Regions from separate parts of the Planococcus sp. SSTMD024 genome, predicted to be linked through region 2. Evidence: riboswitches for the same ligand, from Rfam matches in the RefSeq annotation. Region 2 holds a riboswitch; each other region holds the start of a gene.
The links. Region 2 has a riboswitch for S-adenosylmethionine ahead of AB9R92_RS06190 (2,3-diketo-5-methylthiopentyl-1-phosphate enolase). Riboswitches for the same ligand answer to the same signal wherever they lie in the genome.
Positions count from the first base shown of each region.

Region 1 (7,448 bases), on a different contig from region 2:
ATGTCGGGTTTGAACTATGGGGGAGCTATGGGAAAAACCAGGAAGATTTCCTCAAACAAGTGGAAATTGCGCTTCATTCGAAAGTGGACGGAGTCATCGTGCAAGGCCATGACACCGAAGAGTTCCAGCAATTGGCGCGCATCAAAGCCGCTTCCTATGGCATCCCGATCATCACCGTCGCAAATGACGTGCCGGTCGAGAAAAGCTTGCGCAAAACCTATATCGGCTCGGACCATTACGCAGCCGGTGAATTGCTGGTGGAGCAATTGGTCGCCGATATGGGCACATCGGGGGAAATGGTCTTGCTTGGCGACGCGGAACTGGAATACAGCGAACGCCTGCGCTTGGATGGCATGGAAGACAGCCTGGCACGATACCCGGAGATCCGTTCCACTTATATCGAAAGCGGTTCTTCGGATGAAGAAGCGGCAGATGCCGCGCAGCAAGCGTTGAACGAGCATCCGAATGTCGATGCGTTCATCTTGCTCGATATCCGCCAAGCCCGTGTGGTCATGCAGGAAATCAGCAGCCGCACCGAACTCGAGCCGTTCTACCTGTATTCATTCGATGACGGTTCGGATGCTTCTGCGCTGTTAACGGAAGGCAAGCTCGATGCCATCATCGAACAATCGCCGGAAGAGATGGGCGAGAAAAGCGTCGAAATGATGATGAAGTGGTTACGCAATGAAGTCGTGCCTCTTGATTCCAAAGGATATGTGACCGATATCCGCATTGTGGAAGGAAAGGATGAATTGCCGTGAATACAATCCAAAAGAAGATTTGGATGCTCGCGGGAATCGTCATCGTCATGATGTTCGCGATTTGGCTGGCATTGACCTTTTACAACCAGAAAATGCAGGACCAATACAATGACATCTTGCAGCGCTATTTGCAGATGAACGAAGTGACCGCCTCCAGCCAGCAAACGGTGACCAATTTGAACGACTATCTATCCAATCCGACAGCCCGCTCAGCAACGACGCTCGCGTCCAGCCAAAAAAGGCTGCAGGACGCCCAGGCGTCGTTGTTGGAATTGCGCAATGCGGACAATGAATTTTCTTTGACCAATTACAGCAATATGATCGAAAGTTTTATAGAAACCGTGGAACGTTCCGCTGCTTTCAGCGAACAAGGCGAGAATGACATCGCGGCGAGCGAATTCACGGAAGCGAATCGCATGTCCGTCTATATCTCCGAAATGACCTTATCGATTTTCAATTCCGAACTCAGGACGTACGAACGCTTTTACCGGGACATTATCCGGCAATCACAGGAACTGAACACGATGGGCATTTTGCTGTTATCCCTGACAAGCGTGTTGTTGTTATTGTTTACCTATTTGTTTTCCTTAAGCATCACCAAGCCGGTCCATCAATTGACGAAAGCGGCCAACGAATTGGCCAAAGGGCGCTTTGACCAGCCAATCCGCGTGAATTCCAATGACGAAATTTCCTTTTTGGCGAAAACCTTTGACCATATGCGCGTGAACATCAATAAACTGATCATGGAAATTCAGCAAAAAGCCCAAGTGGAGAGTGAATTGCAGGAGAGCCAATTGCTGCTGCAGCAAAGCCAGATGCGCCATCTCCAAAGCCAGATCAATCCGCATTTCCTGTTCAACACCTTGAACACCTTATCGAAAAAAGCCTATCTGGACGGCGCCGAAGACACCAGTGATTTATTGGTCAGCGTGGCCGGTTTGCTGCGCTATAATCTGAAGCGCCTCGACCATACCGTGACACTTGAAGAAGAAGCGCATGTGTTGACGCAATATATGGACATCCAAAAAGCCCGTTTCAGCGACCGGTTGACCTTTCACATCGACTTGGATCCAGCGGCCTTGGTATATCAAATGCCGAGCCTGACGCTTCAGCCGCTCATCGAAAATGCCGTAATCCATGGGATTGAGCCGAAAGAAGACGACGGCGAAATCTGGTTCCGCATCAAAGAAGAAGACCAGCACATACGGGTGGAAATTGAAGACAACGGCCAAGGCATGGACGAACATAAAATCGAACAGCTATTAACAGGCGGCATCGACCCACAAGAAGGGCATGCAACGGGCATCGGCTTTGCCAATGTCGCGAAAAGGCTGCAGCTGTTCTACGGCAGCGACGATGTCATCAAAATCGAAAGCATGCCGCAGTGTGGAACGAAAATCGTTTTGAAATTGCCGAAAGTAACGGAGGTTGAAAGCTATGTTTAAGCTCCTGCTCGTAGACGATGAACCGATGGAACGTGAAGGGATGAAAGCGATCCTGGAGCGGTCATTCGAGGAAATAGAGATCAAGCAAGCGAAAAATGGCAAACAGGCAGTGGAAATTGCAGCTGACTGGCAGCCGGATATTATCTTCATGGACATCATGATGCCGGTCATGACGGGCTTGGAGGCGATCGAACAAATTCGCGGGACCGACCCGGAAGTCGAATTTGTCATGATGACAGCATTCGATACTTTTGGCTACGCCCAGCGAGCGATCAAATTGGGCGTGAAAGATTATTTGCTGAAACCAAGCAAAGCGGCAGAAATCGTGGCCATCGCGGAGAAGTTGTTCAGTCATTTGAAAAAGAAAGCACAGCAATCAGCGCAACGCGAGCAGCAACAAAGCGCCTTGCAAAAAGCGATGGCCATCGTGGAGATGGATATCGTTACGCAATTATTGTTCGATCAAGTCCAGGACATGCACATCGATTTGCTGGTAGACATGAAAGGAACCGAGCCATCCAACGAGAAATTCGTCATGACGATCGCCGTCCCAAAAGGCGTGGAGCAACTATGCCGCGATATTAAACGGGACATCAGCGAAACTTCTCATATTTGGGCGGGCCCTTGTTATGACTGGCAATTGCCGCTCATCGTCTTCCGCGATCCTGCTCATTCATACCGCTCCCAGGCGATCACGCTTGCGAATCGGATTTTGGCAGCATCCGGCAAGCGGGAGCAATGCTTTGTCGGGATTGGGCCGGTGTGCGATTCTTTGGAGCAGGTGCGGGATTCCTACCAGAAATCATTGATCGCCATGATGGATTTAGCGGTTCCTTCGCGCTACCGTTTTTATTCGGCAGACTTAGAACCTATCCGCACACATGACCCCGCGCTCATCAAGCAGCAGGAAAAGAGAATGGCTGATTGTGTCCGGACTGGCGATTGGGAAGCGGTCGAAGATATCGTAAACGGATTGATCCGGCAATCGGAGCAGACAGGCGAAAATGTCCTCAGAACCCAGCAGCGTTCGCTTGAATTATTATGGCTTTCCAGCCGGATCATGGAGGAATCCGGAATCGAGACGGAAGCGCCTTATTATGCGATCCCGGCACAAGACTATCGCCAATTGATGTTAGAAACCTCGGATTTGATAAAGGCTTTGAAGCAGCATTACACCATGCATTTCAGCCGTGTGGAATTCGACAAGATCCATAAAATCAAGCAATTCATCATGGAGCATTCCCATGAAGACATTTCACTCGAAGTGCTGGCGAAGAAAGTGGATTTGAGCCCCATCTATATCAGCAAATTGTTCAAAGAAAAACTCGGCATCAATTACATCGACTTTTTGACGGAATGCCGGATGGGAAAAGCCAAGAAACTGCTCGCCGACCCGGAAATCAGCTTGAAAACGATTGCCCTGGAAGTCGGTTACCACGAACCCAATTATTTCAGCAAAGTGTTTAAGAAAATGCACGAGCAGTCCCCGACTGAATACCGTTTGAACCTGCTGAATTCAGGCCGCACGCAAGGAATCAGCACATGAAGCGGTTGCTAAGGGGATTGTTGCTGATGAGTACGGGCGTTTGGCTGGCAGCGTGCCAGGAAGACGCTAAGCTGCCCGAAAAAAGTGTGTTCAAGGAAGACGACAAGGCACAAGACGAGGAACCGCTGAAAATCGGCTTTGCAATGGACACCTTGAAAGAAGAGCGCTGGCTGAAAGACCGAGAATTGTTCGAACAAGCGATTGAATCGCGCGGATTGGAAGTGGAGATTGCCGCAGCGAATGGGGACGACGCGCTGCAGATCGCCCAAGCCGAAGAGATGATCCAACAAGGCATCGACTTACTCGTCATCGTGCCGCATAACGCAGAAGCGACCGCAGCGATTGTCCATAAAGCGCACGGGGCAGGCATCAAAGTCATCGCTTACGACCGGCTCGTGAAAAATGCGGAAATCGATTTATACGTCTCCTTTGACAATGAAAAGGTGGGGGAGCTGCAAGCCGAGAAAATGCTGGAATTGGTTCCAGAAGGCAATTACGTCTACATCGGCGGCGCCCCGACAGACAATAACGCCCATCTTTTGAAAAAAGGCGTGTTTGATGTGCTGCAGCCGGCAATCGAACGCGGCGACATCAACATCATTTATGATGAGTGGACTGAAGATTGGGCGCCGGAACAAGCTTTTGCGCATATGTCGCAGGCGCTCGACATCAACGGCAACCAAATAGATGCGGTTATCGCGGCAAATGACGCGACCGCCGGCGGGGCGGTCGAGGCGCTTGCGCAACAAGGGCTTGCCGGGTCCGTCCCGGTCGCAGGGCAGGATGCCGAACTGGCAGCTGTGCAGCGGATTGTCGACGGCACACAATCGATGACCGTCTATAAACCGATCCAGCAATTGTCCGAACGTGTCGCAGCGCTTGCTGTCGAATTGGCGGAAGGGAACGAAATCGGACCGACCGTCAGCATCAACAACGGAAAAAGCGAAGTGCCGTCTGTGTTGCTTGAACCAGTTGCCGTCAACGACGATAATATTCAAGATACGCTCATTGCGGACGGGTTTCATCGTGCAGAAGACGTTTACCGCAAAGACTGAAAACTGGAACTGCCTGCCAGCAGCGTCTTGGCGGATAATTTTCATTCTGCAGAAGAACTGGACGGGCTGGAATGACACCAGCTGTTTGAATCTGTAAGAGCAAGCGTAAATGCCGCTACCCGGTTGAATGGGAAGCGGCATTTTTCGGTGGCGAAAGCCGGACGATCGAAAAAATCTAAAAAGAATTTTAAATATTCGGTTGACTTCTCTATTTCCTAGTATTAAGATAGGGATTAATTTAATAATCTTATCCAGAGAAGCCGAGGGACTGGCCCGATGACGCTTCAGCAACCCCTGATATCAATCAGGAAGGTGCTACTTCCAGCAAGGAGAGATTCCTTGGGAGATAAGAGAGCGGACCCGACCATTCAAATAGCCCTCTTTTCTCGTTTTCAGAGAAAAGAGGGCTATTTTTATTTTCTACAGAGGGCTGCGGAAATTGCGATTTCAAAAGGAGGAATTTGACGATGACGAAGAAACGGATTTATTTGAACGCTTTTGAGATGGTGTGCGCAGGCGGGCACCAGTCGCCGGGGTTGTGGCTGCATGAGGACGACCGGTCGCATACGTATAAGGACAGCGAATATTGGATCGAACTTGCGAAACTATTGGAAAAAGGCAGATTTGACGCGGTGTTTTTGGCCGATGTGCTCGGAACCTACGATGTCTACGGCGGCACGCGCGATGCCGCATTACGCAATGCGGTGCAGACGCCGGTCAATGATCCGCTACTGGTCGTGCCGCTCATGTCATCAGTGACGGAGCATTTGAGTTTCGGGGTCACGGCTTCTGTCAGCCACGAACATCCGTACACCTTCGCACGGCGCATGTCGACACTCGACCATCTGACAAAAGGGCGCATCGGCTGGAACGTTGTCACTTCCTATTTGAAAAGTGCTGCAGTGAATATCGGGCTCGATGACCAAATGAGCCACGACGAACGCTATGAATTCGCGGCCGAGTATTTGGACGTCTGCTACAAGTTATGGGAAGGCAGCTGGGAAGACGGCGCGGTCGTCCGTGATCAAAAATCGAAAGTCTATACCGACCCGGCGAAAGTCCATGACATCCGCCACGAAGGCAAATACTTCAAAGTGCCGGGCGCGCATTTATCCGAACCGTCGCCGCAGCGCACGCCGGTATTGTTCCAGGCAGGCGCTTCGCCGCGCGGCCGTGAGTTCGCCTCGAAGCACGCCGAATCGGTGTTTACGGCAGGGCCAACGATTCCGGTGGTGAAAAAAGGCGTCGACGCACTCCGTGAACGCATCAAAGCGAATGGCCGAAACCCGGAAGATGTGTTGGTGTACACAACCTTCACCGCGATTGTCGGCAAGACCGAAGAAGAAGCGCAAGAGAAATACGAAACCTTGAAAAGCCATGTCAGCTACGAAGGCGCACTCGCGCTGCTCAGCGGCTGGACCGGCATCGACTTTTCCGGATACGAGCCGGAAGATACGCTCGAATACATCCAAAGCAACGCGATGCAATCGGCGGTGGAAGTGTTCACGCGCGCCGATCCGGATCGAAAATGGACGATCGGCGAACTCGCGACATTTGTCGGCATCGGCGGAAGAGGGCCGGTCGCAGTCGGCACGCCGGAGCAAGTGGCGGACGAAGTGGAGCGCTGGAGAGATGAAACCGGAGTCGACGGCTTTAACTTGGCGTATACGCTCGCACCCGGAAGCTTCGAAGACTTTGTCGAACTGGTCGTTCCGGTCTTGCAGGAACGCGGGCTCGTGCAGAAAGAATACGCAGACGGCACATACCGTGAGAAAGTCTACGGCAAAGGCCAAGCGCACTTGAAAGACAATCATCCGGGCAGAACGTTCAAGCAATTGCACGAAACAGTTAACAACTAGAAGGGGGAATGAGGATGCTGACAGCTTACTGGATCGCCGTCGCCGTCTTTTGGATCGCGGGGCTGACTTTATGGAACAAACTCTATCCAAAACCGAAACCAAAAGGAGGCGAACAGAATGGGGGATGATACAACTTGGCTATTGCCGCTGATTGCTTTGATGCTCGTCGGCTATTTCGCCTTGACGACATGGCTCGGGAAAAAAGGCAAAGCCCACAGCGGATCGATGAAAGGCTTTGCGATCGCGAAAGGCAAAGTCAATCCGGCGGTTGTTGGCATGAGTTTCGGCGCCTCTTACGCCAGTGCCAACCTGTTTCTCGGCGTGCCGGGCTGGGCGTATACATACGGCTTGTCGACTTTGTGGTATACGATCGGCTGCTTTGGGGTCACATGGCTCGGGCTGTTGTTGTTCACGAAAGCTTTCTGGCGCTACGGGCAGAAAAATGGCGGCAGCCTGACGATCCCGCAGTGGCTCGGCAACCGCTACAACAGCAAAGCCTTGCGCGTCCTCGTCGCCTTATTGGTGCTGTTCAATATTTATTACATTGTCGGGCAGAACGTCGGACTCGCGACGATGTTCGAGACGGTCATCGGCATTCCGTATTTATGGGGCATCGCAATCGGCGTCGTCATCACCGTCGTCTACGTGAGCCTCGGCGGCGCGTTCGCGCAAATTGTCAGCGACGGCATCCAAGGGGCAACGATGGCGGTCGTGTCGCTATTGTTATTCATCTCATTATTATGGACGATCGGCGGCGGATGGAATGTGTTCGGCACGCTGCA
Region 1 covers NZ_JBGGNS010000021.1:347,167-354,614, reverse strand. Annotated here, with positions in the region: gene AB9R92_RS08725 (sugar ABC transporter substrate-binding protein) at 1-761, shown strand, start outside; gene AB9R92_RS08720 (sensor histidine kinase) at 758-2,206, shown strand; gene AB9R92_RS08715 (response regulator transcription factor) at 2,199-3,752, shown strand; gene xylF (D-xylose ABC transporter substrate-binding protein) at 3,779-4,807, shown strand; SAM riboswitch class I at 5,052-5,160, shown strand; gene AB9R92_RS08705 (LLM class flavin-dependent oxidoreductase) at 5,275-6,666, shown strand; gene AB9R92_RS08700 (sodium:solute symporter family transporter) at 6,784-7,448, shown strand, end outside.
Region 1: linked by a shared signal. The riboswitch ahead of AB9R92_RS08705 (LLM class flavin-dependent oxidoreductase) and the one ahead of AB9R92_RS06190 (2,3-diketo-5-methylthiopentyl-1-phosphate enolase) in region 2 are both predicted to bind S-adenosylmethionine.

Region 2 (7,448 bases):
CCCCCTCATCTCCATAGAGCTCGGAGATGACATTGTTCGCGACCGTATGGACGTGCAAACTGCAGCCGGCTGAGGTTTCGGAATAAACGGCCTGGTGCAGCAAGGTTTCGGCTGAAGGCTTGAGCGCGCTATCTTGTGCGGGCTGCCCATTTTTGTCGACGAGCAGAAAGTCTTCCGCTGTTTCTTTGTATTTGTCTTTGCCGCTGGCGGTGACGAGAAATTCGAGCGGCTCATCCGAAACTTTGATCGCCAAATTGCCGCTTGTTCCCATAAACCAGTCGCGCGCAGCAAGCGCCCGTTTCACTTCGGCGAGTTCTTGCCAGCGGGTTTCGAAAGCGCTCATGAAATCACTCCTAGCTTGGCGTCGAGAATATCCGTCACGTCGTGGAAGCTTTCGAAAGTTTCATAGGCAATGCCGAGCTCTTCGCATTTGTCGACCAGGAAATCCCTGGCGATGACGAGATCCGCTTGTTTGGCGGCTTGCAAGTCGGTGATGGAATCGCCGATGACGATGCTCGTCGATTGCTCCGACATGATGCGGCGCATGACGGACGGTTTGCAGCAGCCGCAGCCTTGGCTGTCGCACTGTTCGTCGCAGCCGTGCGGGAAGCGGATATGGATCTTGTCATTCGAAAAGTCCGCTTCGTTGCAATAGATGCCGGCGAATGGACCGTATGGCTCGAGCAATGGGTAGACGAAAAAGTCGATGCCTCCGCTGACGATATAGAGCGGGATGTCATGGCGTTTTGTGTAGGCGACGAAATCGGCGAAGCCTTCGCGGATTTCCGCTTGGTCGAGCGCATAGTTGATGATCTGTTGCTTGGCGGAAGATGGCAGCAAGGCAAACATTTGCTGGACGCCTTCGCGTATGGAAATGCGCTGATCGAGAATTTGATCTTTTATCGGCGACCAACCCGGCGGATCGAACTCTTTCATGATGGCGATCAAATTATCGCGGGAAGTCACCGTCCCGTCGAAGTCGCAAAATATGACCGGCTTGTTCATACGGTTTCCCCCCATAATGCTAACGCTTTTTGTAATTCATCCTGTTGTTTGGCGGCTTCCGTTAAAGCCTGTCCTTGCAGTGCGGCGTCGATCGCTTGGCGGAACGCTTTGCCGCCAGCAGCAGCGCCGTCTGGATGGCCATGGACGCCGCCTCCTGCATTGATGATGCTGTCGGTGCCGTAGTCTTCTAACAATAGCGGCACGAGGGCGGGGTGGATGCCGGCGGATGGCACCGGGAAGCTTTGCTTCAAAGGGCCTTCGCTGACCAGTTCCTGACCGAGCTGCAACGCCGTTTCTTTCTCGAGGGCGACGCTGCCGTATGGGGAGGGGAACAAGCTGAAGTCAGCTCCTGCCAGTCGTGTCAGTTTGCCAAGTGCAAGCGCTGTGGACACGCCGTAAAAATCGGATGACGTATACGCGCCGCTGAACGCAGGATGCGCCATAAGCGGGAGTGCCACTTCTTCGTCTTCTGCCAGTTCCTGCAAGACGTCGAATCCGTAGGCATGGACATTGAACAGCAAAGCGTCCGCCCCGAGTTCACGTGCCCGCCGCGCCTTGTCGCGCAAGCTTGATGTCCGTCCGGATAAATTGACGGCATACAGCGTGCGATGGCCGGTTTCTTCGTACACTTCGTCTAACACATGACGCGCTGCGGTAATGCGCGTGTCAAACGGCGTCAGTGGATTGTCGAATAAAATCTCATCGTCTTTCACCAAGTCGACGCCGCCGAGTGCCTGTTGGCGAAGTTGATCTGATAGATAATCGAGATCGCGGCCGATGACGCCCTTGAAAATACTCATGGCGAGCGGGCGCCCGTTGACACCGAGCGTTTCGCGAATGCCGTCGATCCCAAAACGCGGACCCGGAAACTGGCGGAGCAGTGATTCTTCAAAATCCAAATCGATCAATTTGATCTCGCCGTCGAGCGACAGCTTGCCAAAGACGGTCGTCAGGATGGCGGGCAAATCCGCTGAGAAGTTGGCCGCCGGGTAATGGATTTTCAGGCGTGCTTGGATGACGCCTTGACGTGCGGGGTGGGTGACGTGCGGGAATTCTTCGACCGACACGACGCTCCCTCTATGTTGTTGCAATTGCTGCTGCTCGAGCAATGGCAGATCGGTCCACGAACCGACCGTCAAACCGAGTGCAATGGCTTCTGCTTTTTTTTCGAATGAACCGGCTTTGCCGAATAATTGATATGTCGCGATAACACCGCTCATGAATAACCCTCCTGCTTAGTGGACATAAAAAAACCTCTTCGCAAATAAGAAGAGGTTAATGATTAACGCCTTCTTATTTCCCAGCCAATCGATTGCGTTGGCTGCAAGAATTAGCACCGTGTCCATGATCGGACCGGTTGCCGGGCTTCGTAGGGCTTGTCCCTCCACCTGCTCTGAATAAGAATAGATTATGAAATTGTGGCTGTTGCAAAGTAATTCTGATTATTTCATGACGGGCGGTATCTGTCAACGGAGAAAATCAAAAATGTCTGAAAAATGTCAGTTGACCACTTCAGGGTGCGTTCACCAGAAAAAGAGCATGCCCAACCGGCAGCGGGTATTTAAGAAAAGTGCAGCAAGTAATTGATGAACTAGAAAACCCGAGTATGAAACTCGCCTTTAGCGGAAAGGTTTTCATTTTTTCAAAATATTTTATTGACAATGAATTCTGAATCGTGCTAGCATTCGTTTCAGAACTTCATAAATGTTGCATAGCAAACTCTTATCAAGAGCAGGCAGAGGGAAATGGCCCGATGACGCCCAGCAACCGACCGTAATACCGTTGTGAGACGGGGCGCTTTGGCGCCGGGATTCGATCCCTTAAGGCACGGTGCTAATTCCATCAGAAATGTACATTTCTGAAAGATAAGAGGCATGGATCTCTTATTCTGCGCCTCTTTCTTTCGGGAAAGAGGCTTTTTATTATTCCGCAGAAAAGAGGCAATCAATATGACACTTACAGCACCGTCTACATACAAAGCATTGACTGAACAACAAGCGATTCGGCTGGCACAGAGTTTGGACGTTTTTGCGTCGTCCGCAACACTCCAATGTGAAGAGATCGGCGACGGCAACTTGAATTACGTATTCCGCATCACTGACTCCGCCACTGGGCAAGGGCTCATCATCAAACAAGCCTTGCCGTACGCGAAAGTCGTCGGCGAAAGCTGGCCGCTGACGCTTCACCGGGCGACCATTGAAGCAAATGCCTTGAAGCTGCATGGCAGCCTCGCGAAAGGCCGTGTGCCGGAAGTGTATGCGACGGACGCTGCGCTTGCGTTCACCGTCATGGAAGACTTGTCGCAGTTGACGATTTTGCGCAACGGCTTGATCGACGGCAAGCATTACCCGAAGCTTGCGGAACATATCGGCAGTTATTTAGCGCATACCTTGTTTCACACCTCGGATTTCGGTTTGCATCCGTTCGAGAAAAAGCGGCTTGTGGCTGAGTTTTCCAATCCGGAGCTGTGCAAGATCACCGAAGACCTCATTTTCACCGATCCGTTTTTCGACCACGACACCAATGATTTTGAAGAGCCGCTGCGCGAAGCGGCACAGGCGATTTGGGACAACGAGCCGCTGAAGTTCGAAGTGGCCAAACTAAAGCGCAGCTTTTTGACGGAAGCGGAAGCACTTTTACACGGCGATTTGCATACCGGCAGCATTTTCGTCGACGAAGACGATACGAAGGTCATCGATCCGGAGTTCGCCTTCTACGGACCGATCGGTTTTGATGTCGGGCTATTTCTCGCCAACTTGATCGTCCAGGCGATTACGCGCAGCGGCGAAGAGCACGAGCTGATTGTGCAAGACATCACCCACACATGGCAGGTGTTCGAACAGCAATTTTCAGGTTTATGGGAAAGCGACGGAATCGAGACCTATAAAACGACAGCCGGCTACCGCGAATACGCCATCGAAAAAATCTTCCACGATGCGATCGGCTTTGCCGGATGTGAATTGATCCGCCGGACGATCGGATTGGCACATGTCCGCGACTTGGATGACATCGCTGACGAGTCGACCCGAATCGATCGCAAGCGGCAAACTTTGAAAGCCGGGGAAACATTGATCCAAACACGCCGGGAGTATCAGTCCATCAAGCAACTCGAAACGGCGATCAAGGAGCTGAGTAAATGACCATCCCAATATCGGTCATCTGGAAAGATGAACAACTAACCATTTTGGATCAGCGGCTGCTTCCGCAGACCGTCCACTATGAAACGCTTGAGACTTTGGAACAAGTGCATGAAGCGATTTTTCAATTGAAAGTGCGCGGAGCACCGGCGATCGGCATCGCAGCAGCTTATGGCTTGGCACTTGCGGCAAAACGCCACGACACGGCAGATGTCGGGTTGTTCCGCCATCGTGTAAAAGAAGATGCCGACTATCTCGTCGCTTCCCGCCCGACAGCGGTCAATCTGGCCTGGGCGATCGCACGGTTAGTCAACCGGATCGAACAGGCAAAAACGGTCACGCAAGCAAAAGCGCAGCTGATCGAAGAAGCCCAACTCATCCGCGACGAAGACGAAGCGGCATGCCGCAATATCGGCGAACTTGCACTTGAGTTGCTCGCAGACAAAGAAAAAGTCATGACGATCTGCAATGCCGGGTCGATCGCGACAGCCAAATACGGCACTGCACTCGCACCGTTTCATCTCGGCCAAGAGCGTGGCCGTGAGTTTGAAGTGTACGCATGCGAAACGCGGCCGCTGTTCCAAGGGGCGCGCTTGACCGTTTGGGAGTTGCAGCAGGCAGGAGTCGACGTCACGCTCATCACCGATAGCATGGCAGCGCACACGATCGGCGCAAAAGGAATCGAAGCAATCATTGTCGGGGCGGACCGCATTACGGCCAACGGCGACACGGCCAATAAAATCGGCACGCTCAACTTAGCGATTTTGGCGCATGCATACGGCATCCCTTTTTATGTAGCGGCGCCGGTGTCGACATTCGACTTATCGCTTGAAACAGGGAGCGCCATCCCAATCGAAGAACGGGCAGCGGAAGAAGTGGCTGCGATCGGCACGCAACAAATCGCGCCGGCCGGAACGAAAGTGTTCAATCCGGCTTTTGATGTCACACCGGCCAACTACATCACGGCGATCATCACCGAACGCGGCGTCATCCGCCCGAATGATGGACAAACAATCAAGGCCCAGCTTTATGCGGTGCCGCTAAAAGGAGAAACGATATGAAAAACAAATCAGCATGGTTCATTTTATTCGGATTAGTATTCGCCATCTTGCTTTCAGGATGCCAACCAAAAGGAGAAGCGACAGCGGAAGAAACGGCTCCGGACGATCAGCAAGCGGCAGTGGACCATCCGCTTTCAGACAAGAAAATCGCACTCATCATGCAGCAAAATCTAGGGACTTTTTCTGCGCAGTACATTGCAGGCGTAGAAGAGCAAGTGGAAAAATTCGGCGGCAGCGTGACGGTGTTTACTTCAGATGGCGACCTCGCGAAAATGGCGTCCAATCTGGATGCCTCGATCAACCAAGGATTTGACGCGATATTGATCGACCACGGAACGAAAGAAGCGTTGAATCAAGGCGTTGAACGCGCAGTGGAACAAGACATTCCGGTCGTCGCTTTCGATGCAGGCGTTGATGTCGATGGCGTGGTATCGCTCGAGCAGGGCGATCAGTTGATGGCAGAGTTGACGCTTGAAAAGTTAGCTGCAGATCACGGCGGGGAAGCCAATATCGTCAAAATCTGGACAGCCGGTTTCGCGCCGATGGAACGGCGCCAAGTGGCATACGAACAGTTTCTCGCTGACAATCCAGGCATCCAGGAAGTGACGGCATTCGGTGCCGCGACACAAAACACGGCGCTCGATACGCAAGCGCAGATGGAAGCAGTGTTGAAGCAATACCCTGAAGAAGGCGAAATTACAGCAGTTTGGGCGGCATGGGATGAATTTGCCAAAGGTGCAGTCCGGGCCATTGAACAAGCAGGGCGCGACGATATCAAGGTGTACAGCATCGATATGAGCGATGAAGACTTGCAGATGATCCAAAAAGACGGCAGCCCGTGGGTCGCATCGGCTGCGGTTGATCCACAGGATATCGGGCGCATCCAAGTGCGTTATGCGTACCAATTGATCGGCGGGGAGACACCGGAAGAACAAGTGACGCTTGACCCGATCTTCATCGATGCGGACAAATTGCCGGAGACGGCCGTGACCACAGAAGAATTGGGCGAATACATCGAAGGCTGGGGCGCGAGTGAACAAGGTTACAGCGCAGCATTGGAAGAACTAGAAGGGCGCTAAAGAAAAGCGCTGCTGATTTTCGAAAGGGGAGGCAAGCGAATGGGCGGCCAGTTATTGGAGATGCAAGCGATCACAAAAGGTTTCGGGCCTGTCAAAGCCCTGGACGGCGCGGCGTTTACGCTGGAGCGCGGTGAAATTCATGCCTTGCTTGGCGTCAACGGCGCCGGCAAAAGCACATTGATCAAAGTATTATCGGGCGTTTATCCACAAGACGCCGGAAGCATCTGGCTAGATGGGACAGAACTCGCACTCAATTCACCAAAAGCGGCGAAGAAGAACGGCATTTATTGTGTGTACCAAGAAGTCGATACGGCGCTCATTGCGGATTTGAGCGTCGCTGAAAATATCTTGCTCGACAGCTTTGCAGCAGCGGGACCCTTGTTCGTCTCCAAGCGAAAAATAAGAAGCCGAGCGCGGGAAGTGCTGTCGCGCCTCCAATCCGAACACATCGATGTGGAGCAGAAAGTGTCGCAATTGAGCTTAGCGGACAAGCAATTGGTGCTCATCGCCCGTGCGCTGGTCCATTCAGCGAAAATCATTATATTTGATGAACCGACGGCTCCGCTGTCGGTCCATGAAGCGGACAAGCTGTTCTCGGTCATCCGTTCGCTCAGTGCACAAGGCGTCGGCTGCATCTTCATCTCGCACCGCTTGCCGGAAGTGTTCGAGCTGTGCAGCCGGATTACCGTCATGCGCGACGGCCGTCATGTCGCTGGGTTCCTTACAGCGCAAGCCGAACAGCAGGAAGTCGTCGAAGCGATGCTCGGGCGCGCGCTGAGCCGTGAGTTGCAGCACGTAGAACATGCCGTACGAGATACGTTGCTGACAGTGGAAAACTTGTCTGACACAAGGAAATTAAAAGAAATCTCATTCACGGCAGCATCCGGTGAAGTGGTCGGGATCGTCGGGCTGGTAGGAGCGGGAAAAAGCGAACTTGCTAAAGCGCTGTTCGGCGCTGCAGAACAGGTGAGCGGCAAAATTTCGCTCGGCGGCCAACCGCTGCGCTTGAAGCATTCAGCTGACGCGATCAAATCCGGAATCGCGCTCATCCCCGAAGAACGGCGCAAAGAAGGGTTATTCGTGCATGAATCGCTTGAAGCGAATGCCAGTTTCCCGAATTTGCGCAAGTTCTCTGGGCGTTTGTTTATGAACAAAGTGGAGGAACA
Region 2 covers NZ_JBGGNS010000020.1:74,603-82,050, forward strand. Annotated here, with positions in the region: gene AB9R92_RS06180 (methylthioribulose 1-phosphate dehydratase) at 1-343, opposite strand, end outside; gene AB9R92_RS06185 (2-hydroxy-3-keto-5-methylthiopentenyl-1-phosphate phosphatase) at 340-1,005, opposite strand; gene AB9R92_RS06190 (2,3-diketo-5-methylthiopentyl-1-phosphate enolase) at 1,002-2,225, opposite strand; SAM riboswitch class I at 2,296-2,409, opposite strand; SAM riboswitch class I at 2,725-2,877, shown strand; gene mtnK (S-methyl-5-thioribose kinase) at 2,955-4,145, shown strand; gene mtnA (S-methyl-5-thioribose-1-phosphate isomerase) at 4,142-5,203, shown strand; gene AB9R92_RS06205 (sugar ABC transporter substrate-binding protein) at 5,200-6,282, shown strand; gene AB9R92_RS06210 (sugar ABC transporter ATP-binding protein) at 6,322-7,448, shown strand, end outside.

Region 3 (7,448 bases), on a different contig from region 2:
CTTCGACAAAACACAAAATCGTTTTGCAGATTCCAAAAAACGGAAAAGTTTCGTATATCTCCAAAAGCGGCATCTGGTACAAAGTGAAGTATGGCACGAAAACAGGTTATGTTCACTCGGACTACCTAACGAAAATTGGGGAAGCAGCACCATCGAAATACCCGGCTCCTTCGACGGACACACCAGGCAAATACGTGGACGACATCCTGATCGTGAACAAAAAGTACGCGTTGCCTTCAACTTACAATCCTGGAGTCAATGCGACGGCCAAAAAAGCATTGGACGCCATGATTGCTGAGGCAAAGAAACAGAGCGTCACATTAAAAATCACGAGTTCATATCGTTCTTATTCGTATCAAGACACCTTGTATAATAACTATGTGAAAAAGCACGGCAAAGCAAAAGCTGACCGATTCAGCGCACGTCCTGGGCATTCTGAACACCAGACTGGATTAGCGTTCGATTTAGGCGGAGTTAATCAAGCCCACTGGTTTGAAGAGTCGTTTGCGAACACCAAAGAAGGAAAATGGCTGGCTTCAAACGCTCATAAATACGGTTTCCACTTGCGCTACCAAAAAGGCAAGGAAGACATCACAGGCTACATGTTTGAGCCGTGGCACTTCCGTTATATTGGCGAGGATAACGCTACTAAAATCAAAGCTACTGGAAAAACGCTTGAAGAGTACTTCAATATTCCAGGGAAATAAACGGAGAAAAAAGAGTCTCGTAGGAGGCTCTTTTCTTATGGATACAATCAATTAAAATATCGACATAAAAATGCATGAAGACCCTCCATATTCTCAGGGGGTCTTCATGTTTTTCTGCTTAAATTGTGTGGCACACAGGGACGAGTTCAGGCATATCCAACAGACAAACTCCGCCATATCAATGTTCTCATTCATCTCCAGATGGTTGAATTGTGTCAAACACAGGGACAGGTACGGAAATATGCCGGAATTTCGCAACGTCGAACAAGCCGCGGTCAGTCAGTTTCAGGTGGGGAATGACCGGCAGCGACAGAAACGACAAGGTCAGAAACGCGTTGAAATAAGTCGGCGCGCCGATCCGCAGCAGGCTTTCATCGAGTGTCTTGAGTTGCTCGTAAACGGCGGTGAACGGTTGGGTGGACATCAAGCCGGCAATCGGAAGCGACAAGCTCGCCAAGACTTGGCCGTTCTGGACGACGGCGAGCCCGCCTTGCAATTCTTGGAGTGCATTAATTGCCGCCAACATGTCCTCATCGTTTGTCCCGACCACAATCACATTATGGGAGTCGTGCGCCACGGTTGTCGCGATGGCGCCATTTTGAAGTCCCAGCCCTTTGACAATACCGAGGCCGATATTGCCGGTCGCGCGGTGGCGTTCGATGACGGCGATTTTCAAATGGCCGCTTTCCGGATTCGAAACAAACATGCCGTCGGCGACTGGCACTTCTTCGATTAAATGCTCGGTGATCAATTTGTTCGGGTTGATGCCGATGACATGGGCGCTTGCATTCGCCCCCATTGAAATTTGCAAACTCTCTACGGACAGCTCGGCAATGCGCACCGTCTCCCGCACCGGCGAGCTGTCGCTGTCTGCATTCATAGGACCCATGTAGCGTCCGTCTTTCGCTGCCAATTGCCCGGCCTTGTAAACTTCCGCAATCGTGAAGTCTTGCAAATTATCGAGCAGGATAAAATCCGCATCGTAGCCAGGAGCGATGGCGCCTTTTTGGTGCAGCCCGAAACATTGGGCGGCGTTGAGGGTCGCCATCGAAATGGCGGTGATGGGGTTGATTCCGTAGCGGATTGCCGTCCGGACGTTGTAATCGACGCTGCCTTCTTCGATGAGATCATCGAGATGCTTATCGTCGGTGCAGAACAAGCAGCGCTGCGCGTTTTGTTCGGTCACGCCTTCAAGCAGCGCGTGGAGATCTTTGGCGACCGAACCTTCGCGCAGCATGACATACAGGCCGCGTTCGATGCGCGCCGTCATTTCTTCTTTCGTCACGCATTCGTGATCCGTCAAGATGCCGGTGGTGCCGTAGACATTGATGTCGTTATCGGTGAGGCCTGCTGTGTGGCCGTCAATCTGCCGGCTCAGCAGCAGTTTATCGAGCATCGCTTCGTCTCCTTGCAGAACTGCAGGAAAATCCATCACTTCCGCCAAGCCGAGCACTTGGTTGCGCTTGAGAAAAGGCCGTAAATCGTCGGCAGAAAGCTGTGCGCCCGCATTCTCGAAAGATGTCGCCGGGACGCAGGACGGCAGCATCATTTTAATATCGAGCATGGCCAGCTCTGCATCTTTCAGCATGAATTCAAGCCCGGCCGTTCCGCTGACATTGGCGATTTCATGCGGGTCGGTGATAACGGTCGTCACGCCATGCGGCAGAACGACTTGCGAAAATTGCTGAGGTGTCACCATCGACGATTCGATATGGACGTGGGCATCGATCAAACCGGGAGCGATGAACTTGCCTGTGGCATCGATTTCCTCAATGCCTTCGTAGTTGCCGATTCCGACAATGACGCCGTCGCTGATCGCGACATCTCCGGTCGTCAAGGTTTTCGTGAAGACATTAACGATCGAGGCATGGCGGATGACCAGGTCTGCTTTTTTCTGCTTGTTGGCAACATCGATTCTATTTTTCAGTTGGGCTTTTTTCATGGCTACTCACGCTCCTTTGTCTGCTCGCTTGGGGATTGAATGCTAGTTAAGTTTTGCCTTATTTTACAGCAGAGCGAACGGAAGCTCTAGCGCTAGAGAGAAAAATATCCGCCGGTGTCCCTGTGTGCCACACAATTCAGGTCACAGAAAACGCATGGGCAGTGGAAAAGGGTGTGAAACCGTCCCTGTGTCCGGCACAATTCCGGGCTTCATTTTCATTGAGCATCAGCTTGAATTAAATTAAATATTGAAAATTCAGAATTGTTTCCTTATAATGATTGTGAATGAAATCTACTCAGGGTTTACAGGAAGATATCAATGAGGAGGAGATCGTGAATGGGACGGTTGGATGGAAAAGTTGCCATTATAACTGGGGGAGCTAGGGGGATGGGGGCATCCCATGCCAAAAGATTTTTAGAAGAAGGCGCCAAGGTCATGATTACCGATATTTTGGAAAAAGAAGGCGAAGCGATGGCAAATGAACTTGGCGGGAACATCCAATTTATGAAACATGATGTCACGAAAGGTTCGGAGTGGGAAAAGGTAGTGGCAGAAACGGAATCCGCTTTTGGCCCTGTCAGCATTCTGGTGAATAACGCGGGTATCGTCTACGTGAAGCCAATGGATGAACTAACAGAAGAGGATTACCGGAAAGTCATTGATATCAATCAAGTATCGGTATTTTTAGGTATGAAACATGTTCATAAGTCCATGTCCAAAGCAAAAAATGGCTCTATCATCAATATTTCATCCGTTAGTGGTCTGAGAGGAAGCAAAGGAACTATGGCGTACGATGCTTCGAAGTTTGCGGTTAGGGGCATGACGAAAACGGCAGCAGTCGAATTGGGTGCGGAGGGAATCCGCGTCAACTCCATTCATCCAGGGATCATTGAAACGCCGATGATCATACAGGAAGATACCAAAGAGACAGTGAGGGAACTTGCCAAAGCCATCCCTTTAAAGCGCACCGCCCAGCCAGAGGAAGTGAGCAATTTGGTGGTGTATTTGGCTTCGGATGAAGCCAGCTATTCCACCGGTTCCGAATTTGTGATCGATGGCGGCATGACGGCCAAGTTATGAGTGGTGTCCCTGTGTGCCACACAATTCGAACAGCTGAAACCGCATAGTGCGTGACGTAGGATATAAAACTGTCCCTGTGCACCACACAATTCCAAGCAAAAAGGCAAGCGCGATTTTTCGCGCTTGCCTGTTTTAATTTACTCTCCAAAAATCTCTTCAGAAACTTCCACGATGTACCGCAGTTTGTCCCATTGCTGCTCTTCGGTGAGGAGATTGCCGTGATGCGTCGAAGCGAATCCGCATTGCGGGCTGATGCACAACTGCTCGAGCGGCACGTATTTTGCGGCTTCTGCGACGCGTGCTTTGATCGCTTGTTTGTCTTCGAGCTCGCCGTTTTTTGAAGTGAAGACGCCGAGCACGACTTTCGGTCCGCCGTCTGGAATGTGCTCGAGTGGCTGGAAGCTGCCGGAGCGGTCGTCGTCGTATTCCAGGAAGAAGCCGTCGACTTTTTCTTTGGCGAACAAAGTCGGCGCGATCAATGCGTAGCTGCCTTCGAAGGCCCAGTCGGATTGATAATTGCCGCGACACAGGTGAGTCGTCACGGCAAGGTCTTCCGGTTTGCCTTCCAACACGCCGTTTGCGACGCGAAGCGCCAAGTCGATCAAATAGTCGCGGTTGTATTTGCCGTCGTTGAACGGGATGTCGGGCGATGACAGCCCTGCGATATAGACATCGTCGATCTGGATATAGCGCGCACCGGCGTCATAAAACGCCTTGAAAGCGTCGCGGTAAGCTTGGATGACATCTTTCGCGTAGTCTTCCAAATCCGGGTAGATGGCTTCGTCGCGGATGCCTTGGTTGAAAAATTGGTTTGGGCTTGGGATCGTCAGTTTCGGAACCGCGCGGCCGCCGACGATTTCCTTGAATTCGATGAAATCGCTGAGGAACGGGTGGTTTTCGTTGAACGAGATCTTGCCGGTATTGCGGACGTCGTAAGCTTCGGTTTCGACGTTTTTAAACTGATAGCCTTTTTCCGGCGTGTAGCCTTCAAAGCCGTTGATATGCGCCATGAAATCGGTATGCCAGAACGTGCGGCGGAATTCGCCGTCTGTCACCGCTTTGAGGCCGACTTCGATTTGCTTGTCGACGATGCGCTTGATTTCCGTCGTCTCGATTTCCCGCAGCTGTTCCGCGGTGATGGCGCCTTCTTTGAACTGCTTGCGCGCCTCGTGAATGCTGTCGGGACGCAGCAAGCTGCCAACATGGTCCGCCTTGAATGGGGCAGTTGTCAGTTTTAGGTTTGTTTGAATAGTTGAATGGGTCATGAGGAATTCCTTCTTTCTGTTTTAAGTGTAGGTGGTAGAAATAAAAAAAACGGGGCTTTCTTCGATAAGAAGAAAGCCCCGTTGATGGAAAATGCATTCTTCTTATCTTCTAGGCTTGCGCCTATTGGAATTAGCACCTTGTCCTGAATCAGGGCGGTTGCTGAGACTTCACAGGGCCAAATCCCTCCGTCTCTCTTGATAAGAAATCGATTATTAAGTTAGTTGCTGGTTGATGTTGTTCACATTAAACCAATCTTCGGACAATTGCAAGGGAATTGGGAATTATTTTTTGTCCCTGTGCACCACACAATTCGAGTAGTGCCCCATGCAGGATAAGTGAATAAGAAATACCTTCAAATCAGGATCAGTAATATTCCTTCTGTATTTTCATGCCTTCAGGTAAATAGTCATAATTGTGCCGTACACAGGGACAGCTACAATTCACAACGGTTTCCGGCTCTCAATGGTCAAAAACAGCCCGCCGTAATAGGATTCCACCTTCACGATTTCGAGCGGTGAGCGATTGACCAAATCGAGCGTATCGCGGTCCAAATGGCACCCGTCGCATAGCTTTTTCCAGACGGGTGTCAAAAATTCCTGGGATTTGCCTATAAGCGGCTGGTCCATTTTGACATGTTCGAACATGAGAATCCGGGCACCGGGTTTGCTAACCCGATAGACTTCTTCGAGCGCTTTGGCTGGGTCTGGAATCGTGCAAAAGACTAAAGTTGCGACGACGGTATCGAAGCTGTTATCGGCGAAGGGCAGTTTTTCAGCGACTGCTTCGTACGTATAGATCGGCGTCTTCGATTTTTGGATGCGCTTTTCTGCCTGTTTGCTCATTTCCGGATTCGGTTCGATGGCGTCTACCCGTTTGGCATGTTGGTAATAGCGGAAGTTTGCGCCTGTCCCGAAGCCGATTTCAAGCACGCGTCCAGTTGCTTGCTGGACGAGGTTTTTGCGGATTTTCTCAAAACGTGTTTTTTCCAGCGGCTTCATGGCAGTGTCGTATATTCGTGGCAGAAATCCAGCCATAGCGGTCAACTCCTGTCTTTTGGCTTGCCTGTCTTTATACCATTCCACTTTTCCCGTTCGATGTCCTGTTTACTCTTAAATTAAACAGGGCGCCTGTGATTATACAAAAACTATACAATATGCGTTTTTAAGCTTATTATGAAGGGAATAACAAGGATACCGGCTGCGTGTGGAAGAAATCGCCATACAGGCAATTTTGATGAAAAAAGATACATATTTCAATGAAAAAGGGGCGGAACATATATGGGGAAGGCGAAGAAATCCGTAATCGTGATCGGGGGCGGCCTTGGGGGCTTGTCGGCGGCGATTTCGTTGCAGCAAAAAGGTTACGAGGTGTCGTTATATGAAAAGAACGAGCATATCGGCGGAAAAGTGAACCGCTTGGAACGTGACGGCTTCGGTTTTGACCTGGGCCCGTCGATTTTGACGATGCCGCATATTTTCGACCGCCTGTTCCAAGCGAGCGGCAAGAACATGACGGATTATGTGCCGATGCAGCGCTTGGAACGCGAGTGGCGCTCGTTTTTCCCGGATGGCACGGTGATCGACTTGTATCATGACCTTCATTTGATGGAGCGGGCGAATCCGGCGTTGTCGAAAAAGGACATGAAGGAATATTACGCGCTATTGAAGTATGCGAAGCGGATTTACGAGACGACCGAGCGCAGCTATTTGAAAGAAGGATTCGAGTCGCCAAAAGAAGCGGTCGCTCAAAACGGCATCCTTGCGACTTTGACTGGATTTGATTTGACCTCGACGATGTACAGCGCGATTTCAAAGCGCATCACGAATCCGCATTTGCGCGATATGCTCTCGTATTATGTGAAATACGTCGGGTCTTCGCCTTACAGCGCGCCCGCCGTGCTCAATATGATGATTTATATGCAGCACGCGCAAGGCTGTTGGTATGTGCCGGGCGGCATGCACAATTTGGCAGGCGGCATGGAAAAATTGGCGCGCGAAATTGGCGTCCAGCTCCATACCGGCATGGGCGTGATCCGTGCCTTGACGAGCGCGGAAGGCCAGATCACCGGCGTCGAACTCGAAGACGGCAGTTTCCAAACCGCTGATTATTACGTATCAAATATGGAAGTCATCCCGTTCTATCAAAAAATGGTCAAGGCGGAGCACGACTTTGTCGACAAACTGGAGAAGAAATACGAACCGGCCAGTTCCGGGCTCGTCTTGCATCTCGGCGTCAAGAAGACGTACCCGCAGCTGAATCACCACAATTTCTTCTTCTCGGACAATTTAAAAGAGCAGATGGACAAAGTGTTCGAGCGCCACGAACTGCCGGACGATCCGACGATCTACCTCGTCAACGTCAACAAGACCGATCCGGCGCAAGCGCCGGAAGGGCACGAGAACATCAAGATCCTGCCGCATATCCCGTATATTCAGGACAATCCGTTTACGCCG
Region 3 covers NZ_JBGGNS010000021.1:201,370-208,817, reverse strand. Annotated here, with positions in the region: gene AB9R92_RS08100 (D-alanyl-D-alanine carboxypeptidase family protein) at 1-707, shown strand, start outside; gene ade (adenine deaminase) at 895-2,649, opposite strand; gene AB9R92_RS08090 (SDR family NAD(P)-dependent oxidoreductase) at 2,986-3,729, shown strand; gene AB9R92_RS08085 (5-methyltetrahydropteroyltriglutamate--homocysteine S-methyltransferase) at 3,867-4,994, opposite strand; SAM riboswitch class I at 5,094-5,199, opposite strand; gene AB9R92_RS08080 (class I SAM-dependent methyltransferase) at 5,436-6,029, opposite strand; gene AB9R92_RS08075 (phytoene desaturase family protein) at 6,273-7,448, shown strand, end outside.
Region 3: linked by a shared signal. The riboswitch ahead of AB9R92_RS08085 (5-methyltetrahydropteroyltriglutamate--homocysteine S-methyltransferase) and the one ahead of AB9R92_RS06190 (2,3-diketo-5-methylthiopentyl-1-phosphate enolase) in region 2 are both predicted to bind S-adenosylmethionine.